2 regions of the Kluyvera intermedia genome follow, and region 2 is predicted to be linked to the other one. Evidence: predicted binding sites of a transcription regulator. Region 2 holds the regulator's gene; the other holds the start of a gene.

The links. Region 2 encodes Fur, which represses iron uptake genes when iron is present. Its sites were predicted from a motif close to ATAATAATGAGAACNACTATCAA; they were not measured.
Region 1: a site for Fur is predicted at 4,148-4,170, ahead of zupT (zinc transporter ZupT). Genes of this name have one in related genera too.

The regions. Positions count from the first base shown of each region.
Region 1 covers NZ_CP139986.1:724,151-731,753, reverse strand. The annotation lists gene tolC (outer membrane channel protein TolC) at 1-1,162, shown strand, start outside; gene U0026_RS03480 (DUF1190 family protein) at 1,342-2,025, shown strand; gene U0026_RS03475 (glutathionylspermidine synthase family protein) at 2,030-3,190, shown strand; gene ygiD (4,5-DOPA-extradiol-dioxygenase) at 3,194-3,982, opposite strand; gene zupT (zinc transporter ZupT) at 4,177-4,950, shown strand; gene ribB (3,4-dihydroxy-2-butanone-4-phosphate synthase) at 5,008-5,661, opposite strand; FMN riboswitch at 5,767-5,916, opposite strand; gene ubiK (ubiquinone biosynthesis accessory factor UbiK) at 6,038-6,307, shown strand; gene hldE (bifunctional D-glycero-beta-D-manno-heptose-7-phosphate kinase/D-glycero-beta-D-manno-heptose 1-phosphate adenylyltransferase HldE) at 6,415-7,603, opposite strand, start outside.
Region 2 covers NZ_CP139986.1:3,307,027-3,314,629, forward strand. The annotation lists gene seqA (replication initiation negative regulator SeqA) at 1-427, opposite strand, end outside; gene ybfF (esterase) at 610-1,374, shown strand; gene ybfE (LexA regulated protein) at 1,505-1,798, shown strand; gene fldA (flavodoxin FldA) at 1,949-2,479, shown strand; gene fur (ferric iron uptake transcriptional regulator) at 2,774-3,226, shown strand; gene U0026_RS16010 (ChiQ/YbfN family lipoprotein) at 3,348-3,689, opposite strand; gene chiP (chitoporin ChiP) at 3,740-5,146, opposite strand; gene glnS (glutamine--tRNA ligase) at 5,643-7,301, opposite strand; gene nagE (PTS N-acetyl glucosamine transporter subunit IIABC) at 7,515-7,603, opposite strand, start outside.

The DNA of each region.
Region 1 (7,603 bases), 2.1 Mb from region 2:
CGGCTCTTTGCAGTTGACGCAAAGCCTGTTTGATATGTCCAAATGGCGTAACCTTTCCCTGCAAGAAAAATCAGCAGGCATCCAGGATGTGACCTATCAGACCGATCAGCAGACGCTGATCCTCAATACCGCGACGGCGTACTTTAACGTCCTGAGCGCCATTGACTCGCTGTCCTTTACTGAAGCGCAGAAACAGGCCATTTACCGCCAGTTAGATCAAACCACTCAGCGCTTTAACGTGGGCCTCGTTGCCATTACCGACGTGCAGAACGCCCGTTCACAATACGACACCGTACTGGCGAACGAAGTCACCGCACGTAACAACCTCGACAACGCCGTTGAAGCGCTGCGTCAGGTCACCGGTAACTACTACCCTGAACTGTCCTCACTGAACGTGGATAGCTTCAAAACCGACAAGCCGCAGGGCGTGAGCTCGCTGCTGAAAGAAGCGGAAAACCGTAACCTGTCGCTGTTGCAGGCTCGTCTGAGCCAGGATCTGGCGCGTGAGCAAATTCGTCTGGCGCAGGATGGCCATCTGCCAACGCTGGATTTAACCGCTTCTACCGGGGTATCTAACACTTCTTATAGTGGCTCTAAAACCAACAGTGGCAACTTTAACGACACAGATGCCGGTCAGAACAAAGTGGGTCTGAGCTTCTCCTTGCCACTGTATCAAGGCGGGATGGTTAACTCTCAGGTTAAACAAGCGCAGTACAACTTCGTGGGCGCCAGCGAGCAGCTGGAAAGCGCGCACCGTTCCGTTGTGCAGACCGTACGTTCTTCCTTCAATAACGTTAACGCCTCTATCAGCAGCATCAACGCCTACAAACAGGCCGTTATTTCTGCGCAGAGTTCTTTAGACGCGATGGAAGCGGGCTACTCCGTGGGTACGCGTACTATTGTTGACGTGTTGGATGCGACCACCACGCTGTATAACGCCAAACAACAGCTTTCTAGCGCGCGTTATAACTACCTGATAAATCAGCTGAATATCAAAAATGCATTGGGTACGCTCAACGAGCAGGATCTACTGGCACTGAACAATACGCTCGGCAAGCCGGTTTCTACCGCTAACGCCAGCGTCGCGCCGGAAAATGCACAGCAGGATGCTGCCGCTGATGGTTACACCTCACCGGCCACCAGCAAAGCACGCCTGCGCTAAGGTCTGTATTTGCCTTAAAAAGGGTCCGTTTTTACGGACCCTTTTTTATTTATCCCCTCTCAACGTAAGGCAACGTAAAGATCGCCTGCTTTAGTCCCTTCTTCGCTTCATTTTCAACCACTCATCCTCTATCCTGAGCGTTATTGCAATACCACTCTACTGGGTCCAGGAAGATTAAAATGAAACGGACAAATAATATTCAGCACGCCGCATTTCGTAAAAGCTGGGGCGCGCGCCACTTAACGCCAGTTGCCCTCGCCGTTACCGCAGTCTTTATGCTGGCGGGCTGTGAGAAATCTGATGAAACCGTCACGCTGTATCAGAACGCGGACGACTGCTCCGCCGCTAACCCGAGCAAGAGCGCAGAATGTACCACCACCTACAACAACGCCCTGAAAGAAGCCGAGCGTACCGCTCCGAAATACGCCAGCCGTGAAGACTGCGTGGCTGAGTTCGGCGAAGGTCAGTGCCAGCAGGCTCCAGCGCAGGCAGGCATGGCGCCTACCGGCGAAGGCCAGGCCCAGGCGCAGAATCAGAGCAGCGGTAGCTTCTGGATGCCACTGATGGCAGGCTACATGATGGGCCGCATGATGAGTGGCGGCATGGGTGGTTACCAGCAGCAGCCGGTATTCACCTCGAAGAATCCATCCAGCCCGGCTTACGGTAAATATACCGATGCGGGCGGCAAAAACTACGGTGCCGCACAACCGGGCCGTTCAGTGAACGTACCGAAAACGGCGATGGCACCAAAACCTGCCACCACCAATACGGTCACTCGCGGCGGCTTTGGCGAGTCTGTAGCGAAACAGTCCACTATGCAGCGTAGCGCGACGGGCAGCACTTCCCGTTCAATGGGCGGCTAATATCATGGAAAGAGTCAGTATTGTTGAGCGCCCGGATTGGCGTGAAAAAGCGACTGAATACGGCTTTAACTTCCACACCATGTACGGTGAACCGTACTGGAGTGAAGAAGCCTATTACAAGCTGACGCTTGCCCAGGTAGAAAAACTGGAAGATGTCACCGCCGAACTGCACCAGCTGTGCCTGAAAGTGGTCGACAAGGTTATTGCCAGCGATGAACTGATGGCAAAATTCCGCATTCCAAAACACACCTGGGGCTTTGTGCGTCAGTCATGGCAAACGCAACAGCCATCGCTCTACTCGCGCCTTGACCTGGCGTGGGATGGCACCGGCGAGCCGAAGCTTTTAGAGAATAACGCCGATACGCCAACCTCACTGTATGAAGCGGCATTTTTCCAATGGATCTGGCTGGAAGATCAGCTGAACGCAGGAAACCTGCCGGAAGGCAGCGACCAGTTCAACAGCCTGCAGGAAAAGTTAATCGAGCGCTTTACCGAACTGCGTGAGCAGCACGGCTTCCAGTTGCTGCATCTGACCTGCTGCCAGGACACCGTTGAAGATCGTGGTACGGTGCAATATCTGCAGGATTGTGCGGCAGAAGCGGAAGTGGCAACAGAGTTCCTTTATATTGACGAACTTGGCCTGGGCGAGAAAGGCCAGTTTACCGATCTTCAGGATCAGGTGATTGGTAATCTGTTCAAGCTCTACCCTTGGGAATACATGCTGCGCGAGATGTTCTCCACCAAGCTGGAGGATGCGGGCGTACGCTGGCTGGAACCGGCGTGGAAGAGCATCATCTCAAACAAAGCACTGTTGCCAATGCTGTGGGAAATGTTCCCGGATCACCCGAACCTGTTGCCAGCCTACTTCGCGGAAGACAATCATCCACCGATGGACAAATTTGTGGTGAAGCCAATATTCTCCCGCGAAGGTGCCAATATCTCGATCGTCGAAAACGGCAAAACCATCGAACAGGTGGAAGGCCCGTATGGCGAAGAAGGGATGATCGTCCAGCAGTTCTATCAGTTGCCAAAGTTTGGCGATAGCTACATGTTGATTGGCAGCTGGCTTATCAATGACCAGCCAGCTGGCATTGGGATCCGTGAGGACAGAGCGCTGATCACGCAGGATCTGTCGCGCTTCTATCCGCACATTTTCGTCGAGTAGCCGTTAACCTACCAGCACTGACAGCATGCTTAAGGAACCCATTTCGATACCGTCTACCGGGATCGTGATGGGTTCTTCGCCATCCCACGCGCCTAAGACGTAGAGCAGCGGCAGGAAGTGATCCGCCGTTGGGTTAGATAACGCACCACCTTCATACTCCAGATAGCGAGCCAACGGATGTTGCTCAACCGGCCCTTTCCACTGCAGATTCGCTTTCACATAATCGTTAAACGACGTGGCCCACGGATAGGGTTCAGAATCACCGTGCCATTTTGCAGTACGCAGGTTATGCACCACGTTACCGCTTGCCACCAGCATAATCCCTTCATCGCGCAAACTGGCGAGCTTACGCCCCATCTCCAGATGCCAGGCCGCCGGTTTGGTGCTGTCAACGCTCAGTTGCACCATCGGGATATCCGCGTTGGGGTACATCTTTATCAGCACGCCCCACGAACCATGGTCAAAGCCCCAGGCTTCGGTATCCAACGCGACAGGAACCGGCGACAGCAGTTCTACCAGTTTCTGTGCAAGCTCTGGGGAACCCGGCGCCGGGTAATGGGTGTCATACAGCGCCTGAGGGAAACCGCCGAAATCGTGGATTGTTTTCGGTGTTTCCATCGCCGTTACCCCGGTTCCCCGGGTGAACCAGTGCGCGGAAACGACAACAATCGCTTTCGGACGCGGCAGGGTCTCGCCGAGGTGCTGCCAGGTACGGGTGTAGAGGTTATCTTCCAGTACATTCATCGGGCTACCATGACCTAAAAACAGTGCTGGCATTCGGCTACGAGACATGATGTTATCCTTCCAGAGGCATAATTGAATAACACCACATTAACCTGTTTTCCGTGAGGATAAACTCAGATAAGCGTGATGATGATCTTCAGAAAATTTGAATGTAAGGATGAGGTAAAGAATGCCTGCGCCTCTCGCCATAAATCACAAATTTAAATATTATGAATGATAATCATTATCATAAGGAGTAAGCGATGTCGGTACCGCTAATTCTGACATTACTGGCAGGAGCCGCCACGTTTATTGGCGCCATCCTCGGCGTAATTGGACAAAAACCCTCAAACCGGGTGCTGGCTTTTTCACTCGGTTTTGCCGCTGGGATCATGCTGCTGATCTCATTGATGGAGATGCTTCCCGCCGCGCTAGGCACTGAAGGCATGTCGCCGGTGCTGGGTTACAGCATGTTTGTCATCGGGCTTATCGGCTACTTCGCGCTGGATCGCGTGCTGCCGCATGCGCATCCGCAAGATCTCATGCAGAAAACCAATCCACCGTTGCCGCGAAATATTCGCCGCACGGCGGTTTTGTTGACGCTCGGTATCAGCCTGCATAACTTCCCGGAAGGTATCGCCACCTACGTTACTGCGAGCAATAACCTGGAGCTGGGCTTCGGTATTGCGCTCGCCGTCGCGTTGCACAATATTCCTGAAGGGCTGGCGGTTGCTGGGCCCGTTTATGCTGCAACGGGTTCAAAACGTAAAGCAGTATTCTGGGCAGGGATCTCCGGGATGGCCGAAATCCTCGGCGGCGTATTGGCCTGGGCAATCCTTGGCAGCATGATGTCGCCAGTACTGATGGCCTCGATTATGGCCGCCGTTGCCGGGATTATGGTCGCGCTTTCCGTTGATGAACTCATGCCGCTGGCGAAAGAGATCGATCCCAACAACAACCCAAGCTACGGCGTGCTGTGCGGAATGTCGGTGATGGGGATGAGTCTGGTGGCATTGCAATCGATGGGGATTGGCTAACAGCGATAAAAAAAGCCCGGCGCAGATGCAGCCGGGCTTCTTCGTAACAGAGCGTAATTAGCTTGCTTTGCGCTCGTGTTCACGACGGTAAGCCACCAGATCTTCGATGGTCACCAGCGCCATATTATGTTCCTTCGCAAACTTGATGCACTCTGGCGCACGCGCCATGGTGCCATCGTCATTGGTCAGTTCACACAATACGCCAGCCGGTTTAAAGCCTGCAAGGCTCACCAGATCGATAGTCGCTTCAGTGTGACCACCACGGGTCAGTACGCCGCCCGGTTGCGCGCGCAGCGGGAAAACGTGGCCCGGGCGGTTGAGGTCTGACGGTTTTGCGTTATCGGCAATCGCCGCACGAACGGTGGTCAGGCGGTCAGCGGCGGAAACGCCGGTCGTCACGCCATGTGCGGCTTCGATGGTGACCGTAAAACCGGTACCGTAAGCGCTGGTGTTGTTTTCCACCATCATCGGCAGATCCAGCTGTTTACGATGTTCATCGGTCAGGCACAGACAAACGATGCCGCTTCCGTGACGGATAGTCAGCGCCATTTGTTCAACGGTCATGTTTTCGGCGGCAAAGATCATGTCGCCTTCGTTCTCGCGATCTTCGTCGTCCAGCACCATCGCACCGCGACCTTCACGCAGAGCAATCAATGCGTTTTCAACGCGTTCGAAAGAAGTACCAAAAGAGGAAAGTAGCGTCTGATTCATGGTAAAAAAACCTCATTAATATTATGGTTACCAGAATCAGGGCAGTCTTAGGAGTGCCGATAAACGGCTAATAGATAACGCGAGCGGGCGCAAACCCGACTGGATCGTTACTCTCTCCCATCCGGACTCTAACCGTCGGCCCCGGAATTACACCGGATCTGCTGACCTTCTCATTTTCACAAGAAGCGCTCGCGGGCTTTCAGCCGTAGCTGATTTACCGCCGGTGGGGAATTTCGCCCCGCCCTGAGAATAAGCGTACTTACTATAACGCTATTGATTATCTTCGGCAATGCATAAGCTTCGCACAATTCTGGTTTATCGTACCCGGAGAAGACACTACAATAGCGGTAACGCCGACAGAATCAGGGAAACACAGATGATCGACCCGAAGAAAATTGAACAGATCGCTCGCCAGGTACACGAATCCATGCCAAAAGGCCTGCGTGAATTTGGTGATGATGTTGAAAAGAAAGTCCGCCAGGTGATTCAGTCACAGCTGACGCGTCTTGACGTGGTGAGCCGCGAGGAATTTGACGTGCAAACGCAGGTTCTGCTGCGGACTCGTGAGAAGCTGGCGTTGCTGGAGCAGCGAATTAGCGAGCTGGAGAGCCGTGCGGCTACCCCGGTTGTAGACGGTAAAGAGTAAAGTACTTCCCCCTCACCCCGGCCCTCTCCCCATAGGGGCGAGGGAGAAAACCGAACGGTCCCCTCTCCCTTAGGGAGAGGGTTAGGGTGAGGGAAAAACGCGAAGCGTTACTTCCCGCTATCCTTCTGAATTTTCTTAATAATATTGGTAGTTGAACAACCATCTTCAAAGTTCAGCACCAACACTTCACCGCCGTTCGCCCACACTTCTTCACTACCGGCAATTTGCTCTGGCTTATAGTCGCCGCCTTTCACCAGACGATCCGGCAGGATCCCCGCAATCAGACGCTGCGGCGTATCTTCTTCAAATGACACGACCCAGTCGACGGATTCCAGCGCACCCAGCACGATCATTCGCTGATCCAGCGGGTTTACCGGACGGGATTCACCTTTCAAGCGCTTAGTCGACGCATCACTGTTCACCGCTACGATTAGACGATCGCCCAGCTTGCGCGCATTCGCCAGATAAGAGACGTGGCCCGCGTGCAGAATGTCGAACACACCATTGGTCATCACCACTTTCTCACCGCGACGACGTGCAGCAGCGACAGCATGTTTGAGTTCTTCTTCGCTCATGACACCAAAGCCGGTGTCAGCACGACCGCGCACGGCGTTTTCCAGCTCGATTGGCGAAACGGTAGAGGTCCCCAGCTTGCCGACCACCACACCTGCCGCCGCATTGGCGAAGAAGCAGGCTTCTTCCAGACTTTTCCCTGACGCCAGCGTCGCCGCCAGTACACCAATAACCGTATCACCAGCACCGGTCACGTCATACACTTCCTGCGCCTGAGTCGGTTGATGCAGAGGTGCTTTGCCCGGTTGCAGCAGCGTCATGCCCTGCTCGGAGCGGGTCACCAACAGTGCAGACAGGTCGAAATCAGCAATCAACTGCATGCCGCGCTCAACCAATTCTTCTTCGGTTTTACACTTACCCACTACCGCTTCGAATTCGGAAAGGTTTGGCGTAAGCAGCGTGGCACCGCGATAGCGTTCAAATTCCGTTCCTTTCGGGTCGATCAGTACCGGAACCTTCGCTTGACGCGCCAGTTGAATCATCTGCTGCACACTTTCCAGCGCGCCTTTGGCATAGTCGGAAAGCACCAGCGCACCAACGTTCGGCAGGCCGCTTTGAATACGATCGTGTAGCGGCTGGGGATCAACGCCAGCAAAGCCTTCTTCAAAATCCAGACGAATCAGCTGCTGGTTACGTGACAGCACGCGCAGCTTGGTGATCGTTGGATGCGTCGGCACGGAAACGAAATCGCATTTGACGTTAACGTCGGCCAGCGCTTTATTT
Region 2 (7,603 bases):
TGGTCTGGTTGCCGTTTTTAACGAGCGTCTGCTCGTCGGCCGCAAAATAGACGCGGGTACGACCATGCAGCGATTCGGTGGCTTCGGCGAAGGCCTTGTTATCCAGCGAGTACAGCGTGGTTAGAATCAGCATGAAGCGGTTAACCGCTTTTTTCTGCTCAGCATATTCGTCGGAGAGCAGCAGTTCACGCATTGCGCGGACTTTGTCTTTAGCCGTTTTTACCGTTTTAACTTCAGCAACGGGAGCAGCCACTGGCGCAGGCGCCGGTTGTTCTGCTTTGACGACCGGCGCAGCAACCACTGCGGGCTGTGAAGCGGCGGAGAATTTCAGCATACGCCGTAAAATGTCGGACGCGCTCTCGCCAATGTGCAGAGTGTGAGCCGCAATATAGCGATAGAGCTCGTCATCAACTTCGATCGTTTTCATCTTAATCCGGTGCGATAATTTTTCTGAATACAATTCATTGGGATTATAAAGTCAAAACCCAACAGCGGGTAGCGCCAAACCAGGAAGACGGCAAAATTAGGATGAGTTCCCGACTTGCCCCTGAGCGTTAGAATGTCCAACATGATACCCTAACCCGACAACGCGAAAAAAAGAACTTTGCTATGAAATTGAATGTCCGAGCGCAATCTGCACAAAACCTGCACAATAATTCCCCCATTGTTCTCGTTCACGGTCTGTTTGGCAGCCTGGACAATCTTGGGATCCTCGCCCGCGATCTGGTCGTCGACCACGATATTCTCCAGGTTGATATGCGTAACCACGGATTATCTCCGCGTTCTGACGAGATGAACTATCCTGCGATGGCCCAGGATCTCCTTGATACCCTCGACGCAAACAACATTGAGAAGGCAACGGTTATCGGTCACTCAATGGGGGGCAAAGCAGTGATGGCGCTTACGGCACTGGCCCCGGATCGTATTGACCATCTGGTGGCGATTGATATTGCACCGGTGAATTATCACGTCCGTCGCCATGATGAGATTTTTGCCGCAATTAATGCTGTAACCAATGCTGGCGTCGCAACGCGCCAGCAGGCCGCCACGGTGATGCGTGAGTTCTTACACGAAGAAGGCGTGATTCAGTTTCTGCTGAAATCGTTTGTTGACGGCGCATGGCGCTTTAACGTCCCGGTGCTGTGGGAGCAATATACGAATATCGTTGGCTGGGAGACCATTCCAGCCTGGGACCACCCTGCCCTGTTTATTCCCGGCGGTAACTCATCGTATGTCACCGAAGCCTATCGCGACTCGCTGCTGGCGCAATTCCCGCAGGCCAAAGCGCACGTGATTGCCGGCGCGGGTCATTGGGTTCACGCCGAAAAACCGGATGCGGTACTGCGCGCTATTCGTCGCTACCTCGCAGAGTGATTAAAAATGCAACGACTGCGCGCCAGAATAGCCGCGGTCGTTGGCGTGTGGGCCCCACTGATGTATGATTGCGCGCTGTCTGCATCGGGCACTGCCCGGTAGCTTGTTTTCCCCGAAGTCACTCAGAACCATGGCAAAAGAACAAACGGACCGTACGACACTAGATTTGTTCGCAAATGAGCGTCGGCCGGGAAGACCAAAAACCAATCCGCTTTCGCGTGACGAACAGCTCCGCATCAACAAGCGCAATCAGTTAAAACGCGACAAGGTTCGTGGGCTGAAGCGCGTTGAGCTGAAGCTGAACATCGAGGCCGTTGATGCGCTCAACGAGCTGGCGACTGCCCGTGATATGAGCCGTAGCGAACTTATCGAAGAAATGTTGATGAGTCAGCTTGCGCTGCTGCACGGACAGGGGAAAGTCTGAAAATCCCCCCAAAACACACTTTCATGTAGCAGAGTGTGCAGTACGGCACGATTGCTGTTTCCGCACCCTTCTCTGTTCTGCTATGATTGCCCTTATCTGTGGGCAATAAGCCACCACCATATCATTAAGTTTCAAGAGGTTATTTTACTCATGGCAATCGTTGGCATCTTCTTCGGTAGCGATACCGGTAATACCGAAAATATCGCAAAAATGATTCAAAAACAGCTTGGTAAAGATGTCGCTGAAGTTCACGACATTGCCAAGAGCAGCAAAGAAGACCTGGCGGCCTTCGACATCCTGCTGCTGGGTATCCCAACCTGGTACTACGGCGAAGCACAGTGTGACTGGGATGATTTCTTCCCAACGCTGGAAGAAGTTGATTTCAATGGTAAACTGGTTGCACTGTTCGGCTGTGGCGACCAGGAAGACTATGCAGAATATTTCTGCGATGCCCTGGGCACCATTCGCGACATCATTGAACCACGTGGTGCTACCATCGTCGGCCATTGGCCTACCGCGGGTTACCACTTTGAAGCGTCAAAAGGCCTTGCCGATGATGATCACTTTGTGGGCCTGGCCATTGATGAAGATCGCCAGCCAGAACTGACCGCTGAGCGCGTTGAGAAGTGGGTTAAGCAGGTTGCGGAAGAGCTGCACCTGGAAGAAATCAAAAACGCCTAGTCGTAATAATGAGGCCGATAATAAATCGCGCCTCATTAATAGGTAAAAGCAATCAAAATAATAGCTACAATTTTTTAACTTTTTGCCACATACCTGTACAATATCTTCTGATTTAGCGTCGTTTCACCGCTTATTTTGTCGGTGAAGCCTCGTTTTTGAAAGCTTAGCTGGCCCGAGCCTTGCTGTTTTCATTTTGCCAGGGGCATTCTATAATGAGACGCATTAATTCGGGTGCATTCTCTGTGAAACTTTCGCTGATGGAAGTTAATCGTTTAGCAACAGGACAGATTCCGCATGACTGACAATAACACCGCATTAAAGAAGGCTGGCCTGAAAGTCACACTTCCACGGTTGAAGATTCTCGAAGTTCTTCAGGAACCAGATAACCACCATGTCAGCGCGGAAGACTTATACAAACGCCTGATCGACATGGGTGAAGAGATTGGCCTAGCCACGGTTTACCGCGTGCTTAACCAATTTGATGATGCTGGCATCGTTACGCGCCACAATTTTGAAGGCGGTAAATCCGTTTTCGAACTGACCCAGCAGCATCACCACGATCACCTTATCTGCCTCGACTGCGGCAAGGTTATCGAGTTCAGCGACGAATCCATTGAAGCTCGTCAGCGTGAAATCGCCACGAAGCATGGAATTCGCTTAACTAACCACAGTCTTTATCTTTACGGTCACTGCGCTGAAGGCGACTGCCGTGAAGAAGAAAACGCTCACGAAATCATCGAGAAATAATTTCTCCGATCTCGTCAAAAGCCAGCCATTGTGCTGGTTTTTTTTTGCCTGTCATTTGCCTAGCACCATGAAAAAACCGCTGCAAGCAGCGGTTTTTTCAGTTATCAACATTGGGGTTATTTTATTTTTGTGGCGTATTATTGCTGCGAATTTCCTGCCAGATTTTATCGCAACGACTGGCGACCGCCTGGTCATTGCCCGTTTTGCGAGCCAGGATACACTGCTGATAATCCAGCACGCGTACGCTTTCCTGACTGGCAAACTGCTCATGCGTTTTATCCTGGCGCAGCACGTTCAGTACGCTCTGACAGGCTTCAATTTTATCCGGATTCCCCTGCGCGGTGTTAATACAGGCGCTGTAAGCATCCTTCAGCTTGCTATCTTCTTTCGGTGCCGGTGAGGGTGACTGTACGCAAGCGGTCAGACCGGCAGCCATTAAGGCGACAATAATTAATTTTTTCATACGACGAGCCTCTTAGCAGCGACAGAGGTCTCCCCCTGCCGCATCCAGCATCAGAAAATAGTGAACGGTGCGATCATCATGAATTTCACGTCGCGCTCATCCTGGAAGATGTTGCCGTAACCACCGCCCCAGCTTGGGATATCGGAGTGGTTGTCGTATTGCGTGAAGTGCAGCTTGAACAGCGTACCCTTCGCACGACCTTCCTGGACGGTATACATCATGTCGAGGCTATAGGCAGACTCTTTGATAGTATTGTTTTTGTCGTAGTAAGCATCCGGGTTCATCTGCCAGGTTGCTGGTTTCGCATCCCACGCATAGACGTAAGACGCACCGACTGCCCAACCCGGCAGGTTCCAGTTTTTCAGGTCATACATTGAACCGAAGAACACTGCTTTTTCGCCGTTGGCGTTGAAGTCTGAGCGGTTGTCCCACCAGATATCCAGACGACCATTAGACGATGCATAGGTCGGGGTCATACGTTGCAGGAAGTAGCCTTGCTGGCCGTCTGCTTTAACCCACGTCCCTTCCAGGCGGAAATCAAAGACTTCATTGAGCTTATAGCCGAAGGTCAATGCTTGCAGCCATGCGGTACCGTCGTAAATATCGTTCACGCCGCCATCGCTGACTTTGTCACGCGTTCCATAGAACTGGTAGCTGGTGGTCAACGGGCCGCCAGGAAGATCAAATTTGTAGCTACCTTTGGCGAAGTACTGATCGATATAGCCTTCTGCCTGACCAAATGCTGCTTCCAGCACCAGGTCATTTTTGAAATCGTATTTAGCACCGATGGAGTGCAGATAGTCGACCTTGGATTTCTTATCGTTTTGATAGAAGTTATCCATTTCAAGGTGCCACGGCGCCTTGTATTCATTGGTCCACATGTAGGAGAAGCTCAGTGCACCAGAGTCGCCGTAGTCAAAGTTTGCCCCAGCTTCAGCACCCTGATAGGTACCTGGCATAAAGCTCCAGTGTGGCGCCAGCAGCGTCTGACCGGTCGGCTGGATATAACCGGCACGTGCCCAGGTTGGCCCGAGTTTAAATTTAGCGGCCGCTTTATACAGGCTGATACCACTCTTATCACCGCTGTAATCTTCGCTGTAGCCTTTATTCTTTGAGGAGAACGCGATTTCGTTCGGGTGACCACTTTCCGCACTTTCGTTCATTTCAATGGCGGTAAATGCAGCAATATCAATACCGAACATATCGGCAGCATAACCTGACTGGAAGTCGAGATTGGCGTTCCAGGTGGAGTGTGAGAGGTTGGTTTTATATTTATCGTGATCGGTGACATCTTTACGGTCACGTTCACGCTGCCAGTAGTAAATGCCGCCGGTTAATGTGGAGTCGTCAATAAACCCTTCAGCTTTCGCATCCGGAGCGACTGCGAAGCCTGACAGTGCTGTCACACCGGCGATAGCCAGCGCCAGCGTACTACGTTTGCCACTAAACGTACGCATAGTTATATCCTCTTTGACTTTTAAAATGCCGCTGCAAAGCAGAGGCAAAAAATAAAAACTTTAAAAAAAATGAACTTCTTAAAAAAGGTGTTTCGCTACACCGATAGACTATTTTTCGCGACGCGAATTATCAATCCTTTTCCGCAATGAAAGTGCAGGATTATGACAAGGCGCACATATTTGGTTTCAATGTGTAACGGAATGCGTTGTTAACATTTATTGACGTCAACCCGTATGGGGGCTGGACGAAATGTTAATGAGACCGTTTACATCGAGAAAAGATAAAGAAGAGTGTAAAAAATCGAGAATGTCTTAGAGGCAGGAAATTTATATTAATTCGCTACGCGAATCTACGACGGGTCAATTAGCGCCAAAAAAACACCGCCGAAGCGGTGTCTTAAAGTACTTGCAGTCTGTAGGCCTGATAAGCGAAGCGTCATCAGGCAGATTGCCGGATGGCGGCGTTGCCTTATCCGGCCTACAACTACGCAATGATCTAGCCTACCCAGGTATCACGCAGACCAACGGTGCGGTTAAACACCAGCTTATCAGCGGTGCTGTAGCGGCTATCGAGGCAGAAGTAACCCTCACGCTCGAACTGGTACGCTTTACCGGCTTCAGCGGCCTGCAGAGACGGCTCAGCATAGCCCTGCTTGATAACCAGTGATTCTGGGTTCATCACCGTTAGGAAGTCTTCCGCTGCACCTGGATTTGGCACGCTGAACAGGCGATCGTACAGACGGATTTCAATTGGCAGCGCATGTGCCGCGCTTACCCAATGAATCACGCCCTTCACTTTACGGCCGTCAGCCGGATCTTTGCTCAGGGTGTCGGCGTCATAGGTACAGAAGATGGTGGTGATATTGCCTTCGGCATCTTTCTCCACACGCTCTGCTTTCACCACGTAGGCGTTACGCAGACGCACTTCTTTGCCCATCACCAGACGCTTATACTGCTTGTTCGCTTCTTCACGGAAGTCAGCGCGGTCAATCCACAATTCGGCGCTAAACGGCACATCACGGCTGCCCATTTCCGGGTTGCTCGGATGATTAGGCATGGTGACCTGCTCGCTTTCACCCTGCGGGTAGTTTTCAATAACCAGTTTAACCGGATCGATAACCGCCATCGCACGCGGTGCGTTTTCGTTCAGATCTTCACGAATACAGGATTCCAGAGAAGCGATCTCAATGGTGTTGTCCTGCTTGGTCACGCCAATGCGTTTGCAGAATTCGCGAATTGCCGCGGCGGTATAGCCACGACGACGCAGACCAGAGATGGTCGGCATACGCGGGTCATCCCAGCCTTCAACGTGTTTTTCCATCACCAGCTGATTCAGCTTACGCTTGGACATCACGGTGTATTCCAGATTCAGGCGCGAGAATTCGTACTGACGCGGGTGAACCGGAATAGTGATGTTATCCAGAACCCAGTCGTATAAACGACGGTTGTCCTGGAATTCCAGCGTACACAGAGAATGCGTGATGCCTTCCAGCGCATCGCTAATGCAGTGGGTGAAGTCGTACATCGGATAGATGCACCACTTGGTGCCGGTCTGGTGGTGATCGGCAAATTTAATACGGTACAGAACCGGATCGCGCATGACGATAAACGGCGATGCCATATCGATTTTTGCACGCAGGCACGCCGTACCTTCCGCAAAGCCACCGCTGCGCATTTTTTCAAACAGCGCCAGGTTCTCTTCTACGCTGCGATCGCGGAACGGGCTGTTTTTACCCGGTGCGGTCAGCGAACCACGGTATTCGCGGATCTGCTCTGGCGTCAGTTCATCGACATAGGCCAGACCTTTGTTAATCAGCTCCACCGCATAGGCATGCAGTTGATCGAAGTAATCAGAGGAGTAGCGAACGTTGCCAGACCAGTGAAAACCTAACCACTCGACGTCATTTTTGATGGACTCAACGTATTCGATGTCTTCTTTTACCGGGTTGGTGTCATCGAAACGCAGGTTGCATTGGCCCTGGTAGTCTTGCGCGATACCGAAGTTCAGGCAGATAGATTTCGCGTGGCCGATGTGCAGATAGCCATTCGGCTCTGGCGGAAAACGGGTATGCACCGTGTTGTGCTTACCGGTAGCCAGATCTTCATCAATGATCTGACGAATAAAGTTAGTCGGGCGGGCTTCAGCCTCACTCATCGTAGATTCCTCAAAGCGTAAACAACGTATAACGGAACATGATCTTATAAGCCGGACAGGCTGACAACCTTTAGTTACGCAAAAAACGTCTCAAACGAGAATATTACGGCGGATTGATGCAAAAAAAAGCGGCGGAGGATTATCCCCCGCCGCTTTTACTTCATCTCATATTGCCGGATAACGGCGCTTACGCTTTCTCCGGGCTACGAGCGATTACTTACCTTTGATTTCATACAGCGGTGTTTGACCTGCAACGACATGACCTTCGGCTTTAATAACCAGCGCGCCGAAATCATCGCTAT